DNA from 4 places in the uncultured Phyllobacterium sp. genome. Region 3 is predicted to be linked to each of the others. Evidence: predicted binding sites of a transcription regulator. Region 3 holds the regulator's gene; each other region holds the start of a gene.

Region 1 (5,686 bases), on a different contig from region 3:
GATTTCGCCAATAATTATATGGTTTTGCCTGTAAACGTGATCGAATTCACCTCAAAGTGACTTCCTCTTGATAAAACGCATCCCTATCAATTGTCTGGCAATCACTCTCATACAAGATCAAAGAAAAATTCGGGAAGAAAGCTCGTACCCTTGACCCTGCGCCCTCTGCTCAAAGCCATTCTGATCGCCTGCCCGCTCCTTGTAGCGGCGGGGTTCACGTGGCCGGTTTATGCCGGGAGCATCGGCACGAAACCGGATGGCGTCGTTGAGCTTTATACCTCGCAAGGCTGCGGCTCATGCCCACCTGCCGATGCCGTCCTCAAACAGCTGGTCGCGGAAGGGAAAGTCGTCGCACTGGCCTTCCATGTTGACTATTGGGATTATCGCGGGTGGGTGGACAATCTTGCCCTGCCCGAAAATACCGCGCGGCAGAATGCCTATCGCAAGGCACTTGGACTGACAGGTGTTTACACACCGCAGGCAATCCTCAATGGTCGCGAGCATGTAAACGGTCAGGACGGCGGTAAAATCCGGCGCCGAATCGATGAGATGCGCAATAGTGATTCTGGCCTGACAATTCCCGTATCGATCGAAAAAACCTCCCCGGATCGCCTGGTCATCAATATTGGTGAGGGGCCTGCCGCAAAAAATCCTGTGCGCGTTCTTCTTGCCTATTTCAATAAGGAAACCATTGTTTCCATACCCGATGGCGAGAACGGCGGGCGCAATGTCAGCTACGCCAACAGCGTCCGCGCGATGGAAACGGTTGGCATGTGGGATGGCAAATCCCAGAAGATCGAAATTCCGCTGACCGAAATCGCCAGCAAGAAGGCTTCCGGCTGCGCTGTCCTGTTGCAGGAAATGCTTGGTGAAGGCAAACCGGGGCCTATCATCGGCGCCTCGATCATGACAAAGCCCTGATTTTAAAGAGCATTTCTGCTGACAAGAAAAAAGGCTGGTAAAACCAGCCTGAAGTCTTGGGGCTTGTTGCCATTGAGAGACTGAATGGTTCGGCCAGAACAGCCCGTTTGGGCGGGGGGCTTGGGGTATCGGACCGCTCAAGACCGAACCGTCTCAGACAACGAGCTGAAGGTGGGTCTGAAATCCGGCGGCAATGCGAGTGCAACATGGCGAAACTGTGGCCAGACATCACCAATGGAAACAGGGCGTATTCCTTTGTGAAAGGCACAGTAGCAGCGACATTTTTGCGTTCAATTGCGCGCGCCCTGACACTTACAGGCTTGTAAATGCGGGCGGAACAGGTCACCCTTCTGTCATCCAGTTGTCATACGGCAAATCTAAGGGCGGATTGATTGATGGACAGCAATGCAGGTGGCGACGAATCGCAACAGCAGGCGAAACTCATTTCACTCTCCGGCGCACGTGATCTCCCCGTTACATTCAATCGGCGGGAACTTGATCAAATCCTCAGAATATACGGCTTCATGGTTTCAGCAGGCGAATGGCGCGATTATGCCATTGACCACCTGAATGACCGGGCTGTGTTTTCTGTGTTTCGCCGAACCAGTGAAGTGCCGATGTTCCGGATCGAGAAAAATCCGCGGCTGGCCCGCAAGCAAGGCGCCTATAGCGTGATTGCCGCGAGCGGTCTTATTCTTAAGCGCGGCACGGAGCTCGACAGGGTACTCAGGATCTTCGACAAATCGCTGCGGGTTGTGCGGAGCTAGAGCTGCTCAGCCTCTCAAAGGGGCCGGCCCCGGGAGGGTCGTGGTCCCGCCATTCATATCAAGCTGCATGAGAACCGTATCCAGCCAGCGGCCGTGCTTGAAACCCGATCCTTCAATGGTGCCGCAATGCCTGAAACCACAACTGGTATGCAGGCGCACCGACGCTGACGCAGCGTGACCATCACCGATAACAGCGATGAACTGGCGAAATCCAAGCGCTGTGCAATCGATGATCAAGCGTTGAAGCAGGGCTTTACCCATGCCTTTGCCCTTGGCTTGCGGCGCAATGTAGATCGAATCCTCGACACTCCACCAATAGGCCGGGCGGGTACGGAAATAACTGGCATAGGCGTAGCCGCTCACGATGCCGTCCATCTCTGCCACGCTGTAGGGGAAACCATCACTGGTGATCGTATGGAACCGCTTGGTCATCTCCGTCAGCGCGGGCGGCTCGATCTCGTAGGTGGCCGTACCATGCAGAACCGCATCGCGATAGATTGCGGTGATAGCGGGCAGGTCAGCGGGCTGTGCCGGGCGGATATGAATGCTGGTCATGACCGCAATCGATCGCAAAAATACCGGATGAATGCAATGCCGCCAAGAAAAAGGGCAGCGTTTCCGCTGCCCTTTTTCACTCGTTCATAACGTCCAGGATCAGTTGCGGTTGCCGAGGAACTGCAACAGGAACATGAACATGTTGATGAAGTCGAGATAGAGGCGCAGCGCACCCATGATCGCCTTGCGGCCATAGGTGTCCGAGCTGTCACCTTCATAGTACATTTCCTTGATGCTCTGGGTGTCATAGGCCGTCAGACCTGCAAAGACCAGAACGCCGATCGCAGAGATTGCAAACTGCAAAGCACTGGACTGCAGGAAGATGTTGACCAAACCGGCAAGGAGAATGCCGATCAGACCCATGAACAGGAACGAACCCATTCCGGAGAGATCGCGCTTCGTCGTGTAGCCGTAGAGCGACAGCGCACCAAAGGATGCAGCGGTGATGAAGAATGTCTGCACGATGCTTCCCGACGTATAGACAAGGAAGATCGATGACAGAGAAACACCGACGAGCGCAGCATAAACCCAGAAGGTTGTCTGGGCCGCCGAAACGCTCATTTTCTCAATGCGGAAGCTCAAGAAGAACACCGCTGCGAGCGGTGCGAGCATAACAACCCAACGCAGGGGCGAGCCGTAAAGCGCCACGCCAAGGCTGGTCAGCATCTTGCCATTCGGCAATTGATGCGCGGCAAGTGATGCGTCATTGGTGGTTGCGAGATAAACAATTGCAAGCGCGGCAAGACCGGTCACTGCGAGACCGATCCCCATCAGATTGTAGACCTTCAGCATGTAGCTGCGTAGACCTTGATCGATCCCCGCGTCCACACGCACTCCGGCCGATGTACGGGCCTGGATGTTGCGATAGTCAGCCATGGTTTTCCTCATTGCTTCGTCCCGTCGGGTGTCGGGGGTTATTCCCAGGCGCCGCTGGCGGGACCCCAGCATGCCTTGCGGTGAATTATGGGGATTCAGCAGGGCGATAACAAGACCTGTTTTACTCAAGATCGCGTGTTTGGACGGCAAATGCGGGCAAAACGCTCGCATATTACGCTTTTTTAACGATTTCAGAGGTTTCGCAGGATTGGAGCCGCCTTTTGACCAAGGATTCTCCAGGTTCCCGCTAGGCCAAATCCGACGGTCAGAACCAGCGCCAGGACCAGCGTGGAAACCGCCACTTCCGGCTGGAATGATGCAGGCAGCTTCATCACCCGCACAACCACATACCAGGCCGCCAATCCGCCCGCCAGGAGCGCGAAAGTCGCTGTCGCCAGCCCCAGGATGACATATTCGTAGCTGAACGCCTTGATCAGAGTGCGCCGCGTGGCGCCAAGGGTTTTCAGCACCACCGCGTCATGCACGCGGGCGCGGTTGCCGGCCGCAAGCGCGCCGCCGAGCACAAGGATGGAGGCGATCAGAGCCACCGACGCCGCGGCGCGGATCGCAACCGCCAGCTGTCCGACCAGCTCATTGGCAATGCTAATGGCATCCTTCACCCGCACGGACGTGACGGCGGGAAAAGCCCGGGTCACATCACGCATGACCGTGGCCTCTTCCTGTGTTGTCGCAGAGGGATCGGTGAGCGTGGCAAGCCAGGCATGCGGGGCACCGGCAAAAGCATTGGGCGAGAACACCATGACGAAATTGATCGCAAGCGATTCCCACTCCACCTGCCGGAAGTTGGCAATGCGCGCCGTGATGTTGCGGCCGAGCGCATTGACGGTGACCGTATCGCCAAGCTTGAGGCCAAGGTTACGCGCCTCCTCGGCCGAGAAGGATACCAGCGGCTCGCCGGTGTAACCTTCGGGCCACCAGGTACCCGCTGTCAGCACCGAGTTTTCCGGTATCTTCTTGGCGTAGGTAATACCGCGATCCCCACGCAACACCCATGCCCCTTCCGGCGGTATGGTCAGCTTGCCGACATCCGTGCCGTTGAAGGCAACGATGCGGCCGCGCAGCATTGGCGCGCTGACAATCTTGCCTTGCGGCGCAGCCTTCTGCAGAAGGCTGGTGAACTGGTCGACCTGCGTACTCTGGATATCGACAAAGAAAAAGTTCGGTGCCCGTTCCGGCAAGTTGCCGGCGAGCTGCTGGCGCAAGCTGCCATCGATCAGCGCCAGCGTCACCAGCAGTGTCAGTCCCAATCCGAGCGACAGGACGACCGACGGCGTCAACGCGCCGGGCCGGTGAATATTGCCGATGGCAAGGCGAAGCGCCGTGGAGCGAACCCGGGGCGCACGCCGCGCCAGCCATTGCACAAGGCTGGAGACAGCGCGTAGCACAAGGAACGAAAAAGCGACCGCACCGATGAACGTGACGGCAATACGCCGGTCATAGGCGAACACCACCGCCAGGACGCAAAGCGTGGCGACAAGAACAGCCGCCACCGCGATATAGACAGGTTTTGGCCAGCCGCGCTGATCAAAACCCTGTTCGCGGAACAAGGCCGTCGCCGGAATATCGCGTGCCCGGCCCAGGGGCAGGATGGCAAACGCCAATGTGGTCAACAGGCCGAACAGTGCGGCCCACGCCAGTGCGCCCGGATAAAAGCCGCCCTTGGCCGCAATGGGCAGCACGCTCTGCAAGGCGTAGCCTGCGACATAGGGAATGATTGCAGCCAGGATCAAGCCAGCGGCGATACCGAGCAGGGCAATCAGCACGATCTGAATGAGATAGACGGCGATGACAAACCAGCCCGGCGCACCCAGCGACTTGAACGTGGCAATGACACCGCGTTTTGCGTCGAGATAAGCCCGGACCGCATTGGCCACGCCGACACCGCCGACGATCAGTGCCGTCAACCCGACCAATGTCAGGAACTGCGAGAACCGCTCGACATTGGCACTCAGCGACGGAGCAGCATTGGAGCGGCTGCGGATGGTCCAGCCGGCCTGCGGGAATTTTTCCTGCGCTTCATTGCGAATGCTTGCAATATCTGCCTCGCTGGCACCTGCCGGCAGGGCAATCTTGTAGCTGTGTTCGACCAGACTGCCCGGTTGAACCAGGCCCGCGGCGCGCAATCCGTCAAGCGAGACAAGAAAACGCGGCGCAAACCCAAAACCGTCCGACAATACATCCGGCTCGTTGTCGATCACCGCCCGCAATTCAAATGTCGCTGAGCCAAGCAAGACCCGGTCACCGAGCTTCAGATTGAGCCGGTCGAGAAAAATCTGGGCAACGGCAGCGCCAAATGCACCATCCTTTTCGCCAAAGAGAGCGCCCTTATCCAGCTTCGGCGCGGTATCTAGCGATACGTAAAGCGGATAGGCATTGTCGACGGCTTTCACCTCCACCAGAGACTGATCGGAACCATCGGCCAGCCGGGCCATGGAACGCATGTTGGCAGCGACCGCGACACGGCCTTTGCTTTCAACAAAGGCACGTTCTTCCGCATTGACCTCGCGCTGATTGAGCTGAAAGCGGATATCTCCGCCAAGTATGCC
Region 2 (5,686 bases), on a different contig from region 3:
CCGTCGGAATAGATCACCCGTTTCTTCTCGGCAGTCCGCGCTGCGGTGAAGATCGGCTTCATGATCAGGCCGGAACGGAAGACAAAGCGGTTCAGCTTGTCGAGATAGACCTCGAAATCCTCGATGGGGCGGTCGGCAACGCCGGTTTCCATGGCCGCCTTGGCCACTGCCGGCGCGATGCGCAGGATCAGGCGCGGATCGAACGGCGAAGGAATGAGATAATTGGGGCCGAAGGTCGGTGTTTCGCCGGAATAGGCGCGGGCCGCCACATCCGATGGCTCCTCGCGGGCAAGCGCCGCGATGGCCTTGACCGCCGCCATCTTCATTTCCTCATTGATCGCCCGTGCGCCGCAATCCAGCGCGCCACGGAAAATATAGGGGAAGCAGAGGACGTTGTTGACCTGGTTGGGGAAATCGGAGCGTCCGGTGCAGATCATGGCGTCGGGGCGTGCGGCGCGTGCTTCCTCCGGCATGATTTCCGGATTGGGATTGGCGAGCGCCATGATCAGCGGGTTCGGCGCCATCTGTTTCAAAAGTTCCGGCTTCAGGACACCTGCCGCTGACAGGCCGAGGAACACGTCGGCACCGCCGATGACATCGGCCAGCACGCGCGCATCGGTCTTCTGGGCATAGACGGATTTCCAGCGGTCCATCAGGGTGTTGCGGCCGTCATAGACGACGCCGTCGAGATCGCAGACCCAGATGTTCTTGCGGTTGGCACCGAGCTTGACCAGAAGGTTGAGGCAGGCGAGCGCTGCCGCACCGGCGCCGGACGCCACGATCTTGACCTTGGACAGATCCTTGCCGGCCAGCTCCATGCCGTTGAGGATGGCTGCGGCGACGATGATCGCCGTGCCGTGCTGGTCGTCATGGAAAACGGGAATGTTCATCCTGGCACGGAGGATTTCCTCCACGTCAAAGCATTCCGGCGCCTTGATGTCCTCGAGGTTGATGCCGCCAAAGGTGGGTTCGAGCGCGGCAACGACATCGACGATCTTGTTGATCTCCTGCGCGTCGATCTCGATGTCGAAGACGTCGATGTCGGCGAATTTCTTGAAGAGAACCGCCTTGCCTTCCATCACCGGCTTGGAGGCGAGGGGGCCGATATTGCCAAGACCAAGGACGGCGGTACCGTTGGAGATGACGGCGACCAGATTGGCGCGGCTGGTATAATCGGCGGCTGTAGCAGGATTTGCATGAATGGCAAGGCAGGGCGCCGCCACACCGGGGGAATAGGCAAGGGCAAGGTCGCGCTGATTTCCAAGCGGCTTCGTCGCCTGGATTTCCAGTTTACCCGGCTGAGGAAAGCGGTGGTAAAACAGGGCGCTTTCTTCGAGGTCGGACTGGTTGGGCGAATTGTCCTTGGCCATGGATAATATCCTCCGGAAATTGGCTGGTCGCAACTTGGGATTTGCGATTCAATCTTTTTAGCATGCATAAATGACACGAAGAGCCATAAATGAAGTCCATTTTGTTACAAGTGTTTATCGCAGGAAACCATAGACTTTTTAGCGGCGTCATAAGACTGTGACATGAATCAGGTTTCTGTCAGACCAGAGGTACCGATGCGTACCGGCGCTGAACGGAGATCAGCCTCATGGTTGAGCCAGAGACACGTAAGTTTCGCACGCTCTTTTTGTCCGATGTGCATCTTGGTTCCAAAGGCGCCAAGGCGACCTTCCTCCTGGACTTTCTGAAGTATCACGATGCGGATACGATCTATCTGGTCGGCGATATCGTCGATGGATGGCGTCTGCGCCGCAGCTGGCACTGGCCGCAGGAGCACAACGACATCGTGCAGAAACTCCTGCGCAAGAGCCGCAAGGGCGCGCGCATCCTCTACATCGCCGGCAACCACGATGAATTCCTGCGCGATTTCCAGGGCACGCATTTCGGCGGTATCGAGGTCATGGACCGCACGATGCACGAAACCGCTGACGGCCGTAAATTCCTCGTGATCCATGGCGACCAGTTCGACGTCGTCGTGCGCAATGCCCGCCACATCGCCTATCTCGGCGACTGGGCCTATGATGCGGCGCTGGCCATCAACACCATCATGAACAAGGTGCGGCGCATGCTCGGGCTGCGCTACTGGTCATTCTCCGCCTGGGCGAAATTCCGGGTGAAGAAGGCCGTCAACTTCATCGGTTCCTTCCAGACCGTCGTCTCCGACGAGGCCCGGCGCATCGGCGCCGACGGCGTCATCTGCGGCCATATTCACCACGCCACCATCGAAGAAATCGACGGCATCGAATACATCAACACCGGCGACTGGGTTGAAAGCTGCACCGCCATTGTCGAGCATCACGACGGCAAGATGGAACTCATCTCCTGGACACATCTGATCGGGGAGAAGGCCGGCTTTGCGCCTGTCGTCAAACTCGAGGACAAGCGTCCCAAGGCGGCGAATGCAGCCTGAATGGCTTCTCCTGCAGAGATCGATCCGATGAAGAGGCTGGTCATCGTCTCCGATGCCTGGCATCCGCAGGTCAATGGCGTGGTGCGCACCCTGACCCAATTGCGCGAGCAGATGGAGGCGCGGGGCGTCGAGGTGACGATCATCTCGCCCGCGGACTATCCTTCGGCGCCATGTCCGACCTATCCGGAAATCCGGCTGGCACTGACCTATCCTGCGGCGGTGAAAGCCCGGATCGAGGCGTTGCAGCCCGCCTTCGTGCATATCGCCACGGAAGGCCCGCTCGGCATCATGGCGCGGCGTGCCTGCCTGAAAAACAAGTGGCGCTTCACCACCAGCTTTCATACGCGTTTTCCCGAATATCTGCGCGAGCGTCTGCCCATTCCGCTGGCCTGGACCTACGGCTTTCTGCGCCGGTTCCACAATGCTGCCGAGACCTGCCTTGTCCCGACACAGTCCATCTACGAGGAACTGACCGAGCGCGGCTTCGACACGCTGCGCGTGTGGACGCGCGGTGTCGACCGCGATCTGTTCCGCCCGCAGGCGGATGTCGATCTCGGCCTCGCGCATCCCGTCTTTCTCTGCGTCGGCCGCGTTGCGCCGGAAAAGAATCTTGAAGCCTTTCTGGCGCTTGATCTGCCGGGAACAAAACTTGTCGTCGGCGACGGGCCGGATATGGATGAGCTGAAGCGCAAATTCCCCGACGCCGTGTTCGCCGGCAAGAAGGAGGGCGAGGAACTCGCCCGCCACTATGCGGGTGCCGATGTCTTTGTTTTTCCCAGCCGCACCGACACGTTCGGCCTGGTGCTGCTGGAAGCGATTGCCTGCGGGCTTCCGGTGGCGGCCTATCCGGTGGCCGGCCCGAAGGACGTCATCGGCGCGACGGGCGCAGGCGTTCTGTCAACCGATCTGCAGGAGGCCGCGCTGGGCGCACTTGCCATGGGGCGCGTCGATCCCGATGCCACCCTGCAGGGATTCAGCTGGGAAGCCTGCGCCGATATATTCGAGGATATTCTCACGGCGATTGCCGGTGCCAAGCCGCAGCTCGGCCACGAAGCGAACGCGGCGCGGGCGGTGTCGGCGGGCTAATCTATATTTTCTGCGTTTATGATAATTGAGCTGGAAAAACCTCCAGCGTTTCTAGGCAGTTGGCGCAAATCATGGTATTTCGGAATACGGCTAGTTGATATTCGTGCGCCGTTCCTCGATCCTCCGAAAGTCCCTCCATGACAGCCGCCACTGCGGACACTTTTCACGAAAAACCGTCTCGTTTCGAGTTTCGGCTGTCTCTGGCCTATTTCGCGATTTTCATCTCAAGCGGCCTGCATCTGCCCTATTTTCCCCTGTGGCTGGAGTTCCGTTCGCTGTCGCCGACGGAAATATCGATCGTCCTGTCCATGCCGCTGTTCGTGCGCGTCATCGCCGCGCCGCTGGTTTCCATTCTGGCCGACCAGTCCAGCGACCGTGCGCATATCCTGACCATTGCCACCATTCTGGCGGTGATCGTCGCGGCCTTCTACTTTCTGCCGTTCAATTTCTTCGGCATCCTCGTCGTGTCGCTGGTGCTTGCCGCACCGTGGACATCGCAGGTTCCGCTGGCCGATACGATTGCGCTTTCAGGCGTGCGCCGCTACGGGGCGGATTTTGCCAGGATGCGCGTCTGGGGGTCCATCGCATTCCTGCTGGCCTCCTTTGCCGGCGGCGTGCTGATCCAGCACACGGGCGAGTGGATCATCCCGACGGTGCTGCTGGGTGCGCTGGTAGCCGCATGCGGCATGAGTTTCGTGGTGCCGCGCATCGGCAAGCCGCGCCGCCTGTCGCCGCTGTCGGATATCGACATGGCGGATGCGGGCAGGGCGCTGCGCCGCCCGGCCTTCGTGACCTTCCTGATCGCCACGGGGATCACGCAGGCAAGCCACGCCTATGGCTACAGTTTTTCGGCCATCTACTGGAAGTCCATCGGCATTGAAGAGACGGTGATCGGGGCGCTCTGGTCCATCGCCGTGGTGGCCGAGGTGATCATGTTCACCTGCTTTCGCCGGGTTTTCGGACGCCTGCATCCGGCCAGGGTGCTGATGATCGGCTCAGCCGTCGCCATATTCCGCTGGACCGTCTTCCCGCTGATCGTGCCCGCCGGTCTCGGCGTCGCTGGCTTTTTCGTCGTGCAGAGCCTGCATGCCTTCTCCTTCGCCCTGTCTTTCCTCGGCATGCAGAAAATGATCGCCATGACCATTCCCGAGGAGAAGGGTGGAACGGCGCAGGGCATATCCACCTTCTTCATCGGCACGTCGCTGGCCATCGTCACCATGGTCTCCGGACCGCTCTACAGCGCCACCGGCATCTATGGTTTCTATGCCATGGTGGCGCTGGCGGCGGTCGGGCTTGTCTTGGCCAATGTTTCGCTTCGATTGGAGCAGCGCGAGCGCTAGCCCCAAAGCTCCGATTGCGGCGGCGAGACGCGGCTGCCTTCAAAGACGAGTCCGGGCTGGCGGTCGTCCTTCAGGATCAGCGGGCCGTCGAGATCGACGAAGTCGGCGTCCTGCGCGACGAGGATGGCAGGCGCCATGGCCAGGGACGTGCCCACCATGCAGCCGACCATGATGCCGAACCCGAGTTCGCGCGCCCGTTTCTGCATGCGCAGAGCCTCGGTCAGCCCGCCCGTCTTGTCGAGCTTGATGTTGATGCTGTCGTAGCGGCCAAGAAGGGTGTGCAGATCGTCGGTGCCGTGGGCGCTCTCGTCGGCACACAGGGGGACGGGGTGGGGGATTGTCGAGAGAATGCCGTCCTTGCCAGCTGGAAGCGGCTGCTCGATGAGCACGACCCCGGCCTTTGCGGCGGCCAGCATGTGCCGGACGATATTCCGGTCGGTCCAGCCTTCATTCGCGTCGAGAATGATGCGGCTGTCGGGCGCAGCTTCCGCTACGGCCCGAATGCGATCTTCGTCATCCTCGCCGCCCACCTTGACCTTGATGACCGGACGGCCGGACACGGCACGGGCCGCTGCAGCCATGGTCTGCGCATCGCCGAAGGAAACGGTCACGGCCGTGGTGAGGGCTTTGAGCGGCGACAAGCCGATGATATCGGCAACGCGCCGGCCGGCCCGTTTGGCTTCGAGATCCCAGAGCGCGCAATCGACGGCATTGCGGGCCGCGCCGGCGCCGATCAAACCGGGCAAATCCTGCCGGTTGGCCCCCGCCGCGAGCACGCTGCGCAGTTTTTCGATTTCGGCACAGACGGAATCGAGACTTTCGCCATAGCGGGCATAGGGAA
Region 3 (5,686 bases):
GGTGCCCGGATCGACGGCAAGCGCCGCCAAGCCGAAATCGGCAATGCGCATCGAGGCTTCGACGCGGAATTCCGTCGTCAGCGCATCGCGGCGGCCAAGGGCCTCCAGGCGCAGTTTCTTCTTCAGCTCTTTGATGGGGGAGTGGTGCTGCACAGGCTTGATTTCATGGGGCGCCGGCACGCGAACCGGCTCGGGATGAAACAAAAGTGGCGTCCACACAACCGATGGAGAAGTCGATCCCGGGAACCTACAAAGTAGGTGGGTGCCGTGTGAAGAAGCCCACGGGCCTCCTCAGGGACAGCTCCCTAAGGGATCATTAAGGCCCCGGGGAATATGTCTCTCCTGTCGAGAAGCGCAGAACGCCGATCCGAATATAGGACGGATGCAGGCATTGCACCAGTGCGCGGCAAACGATTTTCCCTCCCCGCACAATCTTTGTCGCATAATCATTGTGGATGCGTGGAACACCCCCCTCTGGGCTGCCGCCCATCTCCCCCACAAGGGGGGGAGATTGCACTGGCATTAGCGGCTCTGCTTATTCTGCAATGTTGAAGATTGGCTGAAACAATCGTGACAGCTGATCTCCCCCCTTGTGGGGGAGATGTCCGGCAGGACAGAGGGGGGTTGGAACAGCCAAGCTGTTGTTTTATGAGAAATTCACCACCAACTTATCCAACACATCCCAACCCACGTTATTCTCATCCCTGTCCTTTCCGGCGGGAATGCTTCCGGAAACTTTCGAAAGTCGGGAAAGGATCGGCGCTTCGGCTTCACAGGGAGGAAAACCTGTGCGGCCGGGGAGGTTTGGTTCAATGGTTGCGCATTGGGCAAAAACCCTCAAAAACGCCGGGGCGGGTGGTCCTTGGATCGCAAGCATCGCATACCACATACCCCAAGACCCGCGTTCCAGGGACCGCCCGTCTTTCCCACCTTTCAACAGCCAGACGCGAAAGCGGGCGTGGCAACGGGAAAACCATATCGCCGCATTCCCGGACGGCTCTTGCCCTCCTCCGGCACGCCCCTTAATCTTTGTCCATCACGAAAGGGAATGCGATGCGGTTTGAAGGTACAGCGGCCTATGTGGCCGACAAGGACTTGATGGTGGCGGTCAATGCGGCGATTGCACTTGAACGGCCACTGCTGGTCAAGGGCGAACCCGGCACCGGCAAGACCGAGCTTGCCCGGCAGATCGCGGCGGCGCTCGATCTGGAACTGGTCGAATGGAACGTCAAATCCACCACCAAGGCGCAGCAGGGCCTCTACGAATATGATGCCGTCAGCCGCCTGCGCGATTCGCAGCTCGGCGATGCCAAGTTCAACGACATCGCCAATTACATAAAGCCCGGCAAGCTGTGGCATGCCTTCACGACCGACAGGAAAGTCGTGCTGCTGATCGACGAGATCGACAAGGCGGATATCGAGTTTCCCAACGATCTCCTGCAGGAGCTCGACCGCAACGAATTCCACGTCTACGAAACAGGCGAAACGATCCGCGCCATACACCGGCCGATCGTCATCATCACCTCCAACAACGAGAAGGAACTGCCCGACGCCTTTCTGCGCCGCTGCTTCTTCCACTATATCCGCTTCCCGGATGTCGAGACGCTGACCCGGATCGTCGAAGTGCACTATCCCGGCATCAAGCAGAACCTCGTGCGCGCCGCCCTCACCCAGTTTTACGAGATCCGCGATGTGCCCGGCCTGAAGAAGAAGCCGTCGACCTCCGAAGCACTAGACTGGATCCGCCTGCTGGTCACCGACGACATCGCCCCGGAAGATTTGCGCGCCGACCCGAAGAACGCCTTGCCGAAACTGCACGGCGCCCTGCTCAAGAACGAGCAGGACGTGCATCTGTTCGAGCGGCTGGCTTTCATGGCAAGGAGGCAGGGATAAATGGCGCTCACCATCCGCCCCATCGAGAGAACCGGCATCGTTCATCGCATGCAGTAAAAGGGTCCCACAATGTTCCTCCCCTTCTTCCTCGAGCTCAAGGCCGCCAAAATTCCCGTATCCCTGCGGGAATATCTGACGCTGCTTGAGGGGCTGGATGCGGGGCTGGTGACCTATGATGTGGAAGGGTTCTACTATCTCGCCCGTTCCGCCCTGGTGAAGGACGAGCGCCATCTCGACCGCTTCGATCAGGTCTTCGGTCACGTGTTCAAGGGGCTGGAACTGCTCGGCGGCGAGAGCGGTGTCGACATTGCCAATCTGCCCGAGGAATGGTTGCGCCGGCTCGCCGAAAAGCACCTCACGGAAGAAGAGAAGAAGCTGATCGAGGCGCTGGGCGGTTTCGACAAGCTGATGGAAACCCTGCGCCAGCGGCTTGAGGAGCAGAAGGGCCGGCATCAGGGCGGCTCGAAATGGATCGGCACGGCCGGAACGTCGCCCTTCGGTGCCTATGGCTACAATCCGGAAGGCGTGCGCATCGGCCAGGACGAAGGCAGGCACGGCCGGGCGGTCAAGGTCTGGGACAAGCGTGAATTCAGGAATTTTGACGATAGTGTCGAGCTTGGCACCCGCAACATCAAGGTTGCTCTGAAACGGCTGCGCCGCTGGGTGCGCGAAGGCGCCGATGACGAGCTCGACCTTTCCGGCACCATCAGGTCAACCGCCGAACACGGCTATCTCGACGTGCAGACGCGGCCCGAACGGCGCAATCATGTCAAGCTGCTGATGTTCTTCGATGTGGGCGGCTCCATGGACGAGCATATCCGGATCGCCGAGGAACTGTTCTCCGCCGTCCGCTCCGAATTCAAGCACATGGAATATTTCTACTTCCACAATTGCCTCTACGAGGGCGTGTGGAAGGACAACCGCCGCCGCCATGCGGAACGGATACCGACGCTCGATCTCATCCATAAGTACGGACCGGACTACAAGGTCATCTTTGTCGGGGATGCCGCCATGGCGCCCTACGAGGTTTCCCATGCGGGCGGGTCGGTCGAACACTGGAATGAAGAAGCCGGCGCGGTCTGGCTCGGCCGGGTGCTCGACCACTGGAAGAACGCCGCCTGGCTCAATCCGTCAAAGGAACAGTACTGGAACTACACCGCCTCGACGGCGATGATCCGCAAGATTTTCGCGCATCGCATGTATCCCATGACCCTGGCGGGCATCGAAGGGGCGACGCGCGAACTCTCGCGCAGGCACTGATTACCCGAACGAATACCCCGCACCGCGCACGGTGCGGATCGGATCGATCGAGCGGCCGATATTGATGGCCTTGCGCAGCCGTCCGACATGCACGTCGACGGTACGGTCGTCCACATAGATGTCGGCGCCCCAGACATTGTCCAGGAGCTGGCCGCGCGAGAACACCCGGCCGGGGGACTGCATCAGGAATTCCAGCAGGCGGAATTCGGTGGGGCCGAGCTTCAGCTCCCGTTCCTTGCGGAACACGCGGTGCTGCTCGCGGTCGAGCTTCAGATCGCCGAAGCTGAGCACATGCGACAGCAGGCTCGGATTGACCCGGCGCAGCATGGCCTTGATGCGGGCAAGCAGTTCCGGGGTCGAGAACGGCTTGACCATGTAGTCATCGGCGCCGGTGGCAAGGCCGCGCACCCGCTCGCTCTCTTCGCCGCGCGCCGTCAGCATGATGATCGGCAGGATTTCGGTCTCGCGCCGCGCCCGCAGGCGGCGGCAGAGTTCGATGCCGGAAAGGCCCGGCAGCATCCAGTCGAGAATGAGCAGATCCGGCACTTTTTCACGCAGCGCAATTTCCGCCTCGTCACCGCGTGCGATTGTCTCGACGACATAGCCTTCGGCTTCAAGATTGTACCGGAGAAGGACGCTGAGCGCTTCCTCGTCTTCGACAACAGTGATTTTGGGAGCTATCGCCATTGCTGGAATCCTGATTCTGTTTAAGGCTGTCTGGCTTCATCGACGATGATGCTGTGGGTCTGGTCTTCCTTGGGCCGTTCGGCCGGAAGCTGGGCACCCGTCACGATGTAGTAGACCGTTTCAGCAATGTTCGTCGCATGGTCTCCGATGCGCTCGATATTCTTGGCGCAGAAGAGAAGGTGCGTGCAGGCGGAAATGTTGCGCGGGTCTTCCATCATATAGGTCAGGAGTTCGCGGAACAGCGAGGTGTACAGCGCATCGATTTCGTCATCGCGCTCGCGCACGATGTTGACCTGCTGCACGGAGCGTGTCGCATAGGCGTCGAGCACGTCCTTGAGCTGCGTCAGGGCAAGTTCCGCGATGGTCTGCAGGCCGCGATAGACCGAAAGCGTCTGGCGCGTATCGGTGACGGCGACGACGCGCTTGGCGATGTTCTTGCCGAGGTCACCGACCCGTTCGAGGTCGGAGGATATGCGGATGGCGCCGATGATTTCACGCAGGTCGATCGCCATGGGCTGGCGCTTGCCGATGATGGTGATGGCCTTCTCGTCGATCTCGCGCTGTCCGGCATCGAGGATGAGATCGTCCGAAATGACGCGCTGGGCCAGCGCATTGTCGGAGTTCACCATGGCGGTGACGGCCTGTTCGACCATGCGCTCGGCATGGCCGCCCATTTCGGCGATCTTGTGCGTCAGGAACTTCAGTTCGTCGTCATAGGAACGGACGGTATGCTGCGACTCGGTCATATTCTTATCCCTGTTTCCCGTGATTAGCCGAAGCGTCCGGTGATGTAGTCCTGCGTGCGCTTTTCCGTCGGATTGGTGAACATCATTTCCGTATCGCCCACCTCGACGAGGTTTCCGAGATGGAACATGGCGGTGCGCTGCGAAACGCGGGCCGCCTGCTGCATCGAATGGGTGACGATGACGATGGTGTAGTTCTGGCGCAGTTCGTCGATCAGTTCCTCGACCTTTGCCGTGGCAATCGGATCGAGCGCCGAGCAGGGTTCGTCCATCAGGATGACTTCCGGGCTGACGGCAATGGCGCGGGCGATGCACAGGCGCTGCTGCTGGCCGCCGGAAAGACCGGTACCGGCTTCATGCAGGCGGTCCTTCACTTCGTCGAACAGGCTGGCGCGGCGCAGGCTCTTCTCGACGATTTCCTCCAGCTCGTGCCGGTTCTTGGCCAGACCATGGATGCGCGGGCCATAGGCCACGTTCTCGAAAATGGACTTCGGGAACGGATTGGGTTTCTGGAAAACCATGCCGACCCGGGCGCGCAGCTCGACCACGTCGATCTTCGGATTGTAGATATCCTCGTCATCGAGCGTGATCTTGCCGCCGATCTTGCAGCCTTCGATCGTGTCGTTCATGCGGTTGAGCGAGCGCAGGAAGGTCGACTTGCCGCAACCGGACGGGCCGATCAGTGCCGTCACCATCTTCTCAGGCACGTCGAGGCTGACACCGAACAGGGCCTGTTTTTCACCGTAGTGAACGGTGACATCCTTGCCCTGCATTTTGATCGTACTGACCTGTGCACTCATTTTGTCGTTTACCGCTTTTTCGAGAGATCGTTCTGTCATCAGATTCATTGTTCGCTCCCGTTTTACCTACCAGCGCCGCTCGAAGCGGCGACGCAGAATGATGGCTCCAATGTTCATGACTGCAAGAAACAGAAGCAGCACGATGATAGCGCCGGATGTACGTTCGACAAAGGCCCGCTCCGCTTCGTTCGCCCACATGTAGATCTGCACCGGCAGGGCCGTTGACGGATCAAGCGGCGTAACCGGATAGTTGGCGACGAAGGCCACCATGCCGATCAGGAGCAGCGGTGCGGTTTCGCCCAG
Region 4 (5,686 bases), on a different contig from region 3:
GGAAGATGCGACTGACCTAGACGACATGGTCGACCGTGCCTGCCACATCGCCTATCAGGAAGAGTTCGGCAATCCGGGTGACCGCATCATCATCTCGGCCGGTGTGCCGCTGCGCACGCCCGGCTCGACCAACATGCTGCGCATTGCCTATATCGGCTCGGATGGGCTGACAGGAATCTGAAAAAGATCATTCGGGCTGGCGGCGACAGGCCGCCGGCCCGGAACCCCCGAAAAAGTCAGGTACGCTGACCCGTGAGGTCCTCGGCCAATTGGCCCGCCTGCTTCTGCGCCTCCCGCATCATCGGATAGACCGCAAGAACCTGCTCGAAGGCATGCAGGGCGCCTTCCTTGTTGCCGGTATCCTTCAGGATCGCCGCCAGCCCCGCCAGCGCCCCGAAATGACGCGGCTCCAGGGACAGCGTCTTCTGGATATCGGCCATGGAGCGGCCATAATCATTCATGAGGAAATTGACCGTGGCACGCCGGTTCCAGCCCTCGGCAAAATCCGGTTTCATCACGGTGACCTGATCGAGAAAATCCAGCGCGACGGCATATTTCTTTTCCGTCATGGCGAGGGCCGCCCACTGCATCATCAGATCGACGGTCGCACTGCCGGAATTCTGCCACTGTGCCTGAATCTGTTCGGCGATGCGGGTGGCTTTGGCTTCATTGCGCTCGCGCTTCAGGGCAAAGAACAGCTCATCGAGGCGGGCGGCGCGCTTTTCGGCCAGGGTCTTGCCCGGCAGCGCGGTTGCCTGCGGTGCGGCGGCGGGAACATCAGTCCCGGACGTTTCCTGCGCCAGTGCCAGCGCCGGCGACATCATCAGGACAGATCCGATAAAAAACGCAAAAACGTTCCGCATGATACGGATCGTAGTCCGTATCAGCGAAACGTCAAATGCAAATAACCGTGAAACGGTAAATCAGCCCTGGCGCGCTTTGAAACGCGGCGCAGTCTTGTTGATGATGTAGATGCGGCCCTTGCGGCGCACCAGCTGATTGTCACGATGACGGCCTTTGAGAGCCTTGAGCGAATTCTTGATCTTCATTTCAGCACCGGTATCTTTACGCCCGAAACCGGGCACCAATAATAAAGCGCGCCTCTGAAGCGCGCCGGAAACACGTTGCGGGGAAATAGCCAAGGATTGCCCCGATTGTCAACTCCCGACTCATGATTCATATGGCGATTCATGCATCGGGAGTGAATTTATTTGCCCCTACAGCCGCTTTGTAATGCGCGTGACGTGGCCCATCTTGCGGCCGGGACGTGCATCGGCCTTGCCGTAGAGATGCACGACGGCCCCGCTTTCCGCCAGAATCGCCGGCAGTTTGGCCACGTCATCGCCGATGAGATTTTCCATCACGCAATCGGAATGACGCCGTGTATCGCCCAGCGGCAGCCCGGCAACGGCACGGATATGCTGCTCGAACTGCGAGACCGCGCAGGCGGCTTCCGTCCAGTGACCCGAATTGTGCACGCGCGGGGCAAACTCATTGGCCAGCAGTGTCCCGTTGGCCAGCACGAAGAACTCCATGCCGAGAACACCGACATAATTGAGAGCCTCGAGCAGCTTGCGCGCCGAATCGGCCGCAAGGCCTGCAATCGTCGACGATACGGACACCGGCACGGTCGACGTCGCCAGAATGCCGTCCCTGTGCACGTTCTCGGCAATGTCGTAGATGCGGATATTGCCTGCCTCGTCGCGCGCCGCGATCACCGAAATCTCGCGGGTGAAATCGACCAGACCTTCCAGAATGGCCGGGACGCTGCCGATGGCGGCAAAGCCCGCCTTGGCATCTTCGCCCTTGGCGCCGGAAAACTTGACCTGGCCCTTGCCATCATAGCCGAAGCGGCGGGTCTTGAGGATACCCTTGCCCTCGAAGGCGAGAAGCGCCGCTTCCAGATCGCCCTCATTCTCGACAATGCGCCATTGCGCTGTCGGGATGCCGGCCTTGTTGAGGAAGCGCTTTTCGGTCACCCGGTCCTGCGACACTTTCAGCGCCTCGGGCGGCGGAAAGACCGGCGTGCTTTCATTCAGTGTCTCGGCGGCATCGACCGGCACATTTTCGAATTCGTAGGTGATGACGTCGCTCAGCTCAGCCAGACGCTCCAGTGCATCGGGATCGTCATAGGCCGCCACGATCTGCTCATTGGCAACCTGCGCGGCCGGACAGTCCGCCTGCGGTTCGAGAATGACGGTGCGATAGCCGAGACGCGCCGCTGCCATGGCAAGCATGCGGCCGAGCTGTCCCCCGCCGATAATGCCGATAGTCGATCCTGCTGCAATCATCTCATGCCTCGTCAGATGGCCGTTCGGCGACCTTTTCGCTCTGCGCCGTGCGCCAGTCGTCAAGCCGTTTTGCCAGTGCGGCATCGTTCAGTGCCAGAACAGCCGCAGCCAAAAGGGCGGCATTGACCGCACCGGCACGGCCGATTGCCAGGGTGCCGACGGGAATGCCGGCCGGCATCTGGACAATGGACAGGAGGGAATCCTGTCCGGAGAGAGCTTTCGATTCCACCGGCACGCCGAACACCGGCAGCGGCGTCATGGAAGCGGCCATCCCGGGAAGATGGGCGGCACCGCCGGCACCGGCGATCACAACCTTGAGACCGGCATCGCGCGCGCCCTTGGCAAAAGCAACCAGGCGGTCCGGCGTGCGGTGGGCGGAAACGATGCGGTCATCGTGGGAAATGCCGAGCGCATCGAGCGTCTCGGCGGCGTGGCGCATGGTTGCCCAATCGGACTGGCTACCCATGATGATTGCGACGTCAGCGCGTTTATCGGCCATTGAACATCCTCTGATCAGCGGAGCGTGCAGGGATTAACGGAAAAGTGGGGACGCTGCAAGTTATCGGCAGCCCGCCGGTCAAAAGCGGTTGAAAATCAGGCAATAATGTCCGGGATGATCTTGTCTTCAAGCTCGATGAGCTTGTCTTTGATGATGAGCTTCTTCTTTTTCATCCGCTGGATTCGAAGCTGGTCACAACCAACCTGGATCATCGCTTGTATGGCGGCATCAAAATCCAGATGCTCCTGTTTCAATCGTGCGACTGCCAATCGAATGTCAGCCTGATCCTGGTCGGACATGCAGTGATTCCCGGTATTTTGCTTTAGAAGAAGCCAATGTCTGGTCCGGTGTTCGAGAATACCGGACCAGCACGTGGCAATACCATATTTTACATGACAAGAAAATCCTACGAAACAAATTCGACAATTGCTTCAAGTGGTGGCAGAGTGTCACGGCTCTGTCATAATCTCGCCCTTTGGCCGGCAGAGCATGAACGAGTAGGAAACCAACCAAGGGAGAAGCCGGATGGCCATTGAGTCTCATCTTGAAACGCTTGAACGTAAGCATGGTGCACTCGAGAAGGAAATCTCCGAAGCGCTGGCAAGTCCTGCCACCGACGACCTGAAGATTACCGATATGAAACGTCGCAAGCTCATGCTGAAAGAGCAAATCGAAAAACTGAGATCGACCGCCACGCGCCATTAGAGCCTTTGGCCGACAGAAGAAGAATTTCAGCCGGTTGCCGGAGAGGCAGCGGGGCTGGCACTAAAACAAAAACCCGGTCTGCGACCGGGTTTTTTTATTGGCCGGACGCCGTGCGGCCATCATTCGCTCCAGAACTGATCCAGCCATAAATTCAGGTGAAAGAAGCCGCTGTCGTCGACGGCATAAATCCGGCGTGTCCCCTCGGACTTGACCTTGACCAGTTGCGCATCCAGCAGCGCCTTCAGGTGCTGGGATACCGCCGGGCGTGAAATGGGCAGGCCAAGCGCCAATTCATTCACGGTCTTGGGACCGCGCCGCAACTCTTCCAGCAGATAGCGGCGGTTCGGATCGGAAATGGCGGCAAATGCATCGGTTTCGGCCATGCCGAATAGTCGTTTTAAACTGCCGTCAATGTCAACGCATTTTGTACGAAAAGCGTTGCGAACCTCAGTCCGGCTGGGCTTCCGCCCGGGGATCGAGCTTGATGCCCTCGGGCGTTGCCCGCTCCGAGGGAACGGTCTGGAAATTGTCCCGCATCGCAATCGGCATGGCTGCCCGCATGCGCGAGCGGATGATGGCATGGGTCATGATCGAGACATGTGCCAGCGCCGTGATCGCAAACAGGCCTTCGGGCGCAACATATTCCATGGCCCAGGCGCCGAGGATCGGCCCGACCATGGTGCCGAAGCCATAGAGCAGCAGCAGGCCGCCGGTTACCTTGACGAAATTCTGCGAGTCCGAATAGTCGTTGGCATGGGCCACGGCCACCGGATAGAGCGTATAGGCCAGTCCGCCATAGATCGCCGTCATGAACAGGATGACCGTTGCCTGACGCGAGCCGATCAGGAAAATCAGGATGCCGATGATGGCCGCAGCACCCGCGACGAACGCCAGGACATAGCGCCGGTCGGTACGGTCGGACATGCGTCCCACCGGTATCTGCATCAAGGCACCGCCCATGACGGAGGCACTCATCATCAGGGCGATTTCCGTGGTGGTGATGCCCGTCGCCGCGCCGTAGACGGCACCGAGCGTACCGAACGCGCCATTGGCAACGCCGATCAGCATGCAGCCGACGAAGGCAACCGGCGAATTGCGGTAGAGCGCCTTGAGGTCGAGCTGCACTTCCGTCAGCGGTTTCGGGCTGCTGGCGGTGGAAATGGCCGTCGGAATCAGCGCCAGGCAGAACAGGATGCCGGTCAGCATGAAAAAGGTGCCGTTGTGCACGTCGCCGAAGCCGATCATCATCTGGCCCGCCGTGATGGAGGCAAAGTTCACCACCATGTAAAGGCCGAAGATCTGACCGCGATTGGCATTGGTCGCCCGCTCGTTCAGCCAGCTTTCGATCACCATGTAGGCGCCGGCCATGGCAAAGCCGGTCAGCGCCCGCAGCGCAATCCAGGCCGTGGCATGCACCAGAATACCGGTCATCAGCGCAACAATGGCGGCAATGGCGGCAAAGGCGCTGAATGCCCGGACGTGGCCGACGCGGCGCACCAGGCGCGGCGCCAGCAGGCAGGCGGTTATGAACCCGCCGGCCCAGGCAGTACCGAGAAGACCGAGGGACGTGGTGGAAAAACCCTCCGCCCCGCCGCGCAGCGGCAGCAGGAGCCCGTGCAGGCCCGAGGCCATGACCAGGAATGACGTGCCACACAAGAGGGCAAAGACCTGTACGAACGAACGGAACACAGCGATACCCCAATGCTTGGACGGATGCCGGCAACAAGCCGGTACAGGCCCGTCTCGATCAGCAATGCGGAGACATCATGACATCCGCATCATTTACGTTCCGTTTCAGCGAAAAAGTGCTTCCGCCGCCAGCTTGCTGCTGCCCTTGCGCGTGCGCTCTTCCTCAAGCCGGGTGATTTCCGCCCGCAGGATGCCGATGCGCTCGTCCAGCTCGGCGACGGAAAGCAGAGAAAGTTCCTGCCCGATCTCGTGGGCAACCCTGCGTTTCGGTTCCTCGTCGAAAAGTGACATCATGTCCTCCACTTGCCGCTTTATCCTGAAAGGATACAGTCCCCCCGCTTCGAATTGCAAATCATTCAAGCGAATCAACCGAAGGAGCTACCCATGGCCAGTAAAATTCCGACGACGATGACCGCGGTCGAGATCACCCAGCCGGGCGGTCCGCTGGTCCTCAAGCCGGGAAAGCGCGGCGTTCCGGAAGCAGGGCCGAATGAACTTCTGG

What was found. The regulator PhoB, encoded in region 3, activates phosphate uptake and scavenging genes when phosphate is short. The targets are predictions, from matches to a motif close to TGTCATNNANCTGTCAT.
Region 1: the regulator PhoB is predicted to act here: its motif matches at 1,273-1,289, upstream of RDL77_RS04375 (DUF2794 domain-containing protein).
Region 2: the regulator PhoB is predicted to act here: its motif matches at 1,516-1,532, upstream of RDL77_RS08330 (UDP-2,3-diacylglucosamine diphosphatase).
Region 4: the regulator PhoB is predicted to act here: its motif matches at 3,238-3,254, upstream of RDL77_RS23675 (YdcH family protein).

What each region holds. Positions count from the first base shown of each region.
Region 1 is NZ_CABSQF010000004.1:158,466-164,151, reverse strand. It holds gene RDL77_RS04380 (thioredoxin family protein) at 151-921, shown strand; gene RDL77_RS04375 (DUF2794 domain-containing protein) at 1,317-1,688, shown strand; gene RDL77_RS04370 (GNAT family N-acetyltransferase) at 1,695-2,243, opposite strand; gene RDL77_RS04365 (Bax inhibitor-1/YccA family protein) at 2,343-3,119, opposite strand; gene RDL77_RS04360 (ABC transporter permease) at 3,311-5,686, opposite strand, start outside.
Region 2 is NZ_CABSQF010000010.1:42,329-48,014, reverse strand. It holds gene RDL77_RS08335 (NADP-dependent malic enzyme) at 1-1,370, opposite strand, end outside; gene RDL77_RS08330 (UDP-2,3-diacylglucosamine diphosphatase) at 1,598-2,419, shown strand; gene RDL77_RS08325 (glycosyltransferase family 1 protein) at 2,447-3,505, shown strand; gene RDL77_RS08320 (MFS transporter) at 3,643-4,845, shown strand; gene dgcA (N-acetyl-D-Glu racemase DgcA) at 4,842-5,686, opposite strand, start outside.
Region 3 is NZ_CABSQF010000063.1:388-6,073, reverse strand. It holds gene RDL77_RS23045 (5-formyltetrahydrofolate cyclo-ligase) at 1-180, opposite strand, end outside; RNA gene ssrS (6S RNA) at 208-364, opposite strand; gene RDL77_RS23035 (MoxR family ATPase) at 1,054-1,893, shown strand; gene RDL77_RS23030 (VWA domain-containing protein) at 1,963-3,153, shown strand; gene phoB (phosphate regulon transcriptional regulator PhoB) at 3,154-3,840, opposite strand; gene phoU (phosphate signaling complex protein PhoU) at 3,861-4,586, opposite strand; gene pstB (phosphate ABC transporter ATP-binding protein PstB) at 4,610-5,383, opposite strand; partial or broken gene pstA (phosphate ABC transporter permease PstA) at 5,450-5,686, opposite strand, start outside.
Region 4 is NZ_CABSQF010000070.1:78-5,763, reverse strand. It holds gene pyk (pyruvate kinase) at 1-181, shown strand, start outside; gene RDL77_RS23700 (hypothetical protein) at 237-863, opposite strand; gene ykgO (type B 50S ribosomal protein L36) at 924-1,049, opposite strand; gene RDL77_RS23690 (5-(carboxyamino)imidazole ribonucleotide synthase) at 1,218-2,291, opposite strand; gene purE (5-(carboxyamino)imidazole ribonucleotide mutase) at 2,293-2,790, opposite strand; gene RDL77_RS23680 (YdcH family protein) at 2,886-3,089, opposite strand; gene RDL77_RS23675 (YdcH family protein) at 3,316-3,495, shown strand; gene RDL77_RS23670 (helix-turn-helix transcriptional regulator) at 3,615-3,878, opposite strand; gene RDL77_RS23665 (MFS transporter) at 3,943-5,184, opposite strand; gene RDL77_RS23660 (DUF1192 domain-containing protein) at 5,290-5,475, opposite strand; partial or broken gene RDL77_RS23655 (NAD(P)H-quinone oxidoreductase) at 5,569-5,686, shown strand, end outside.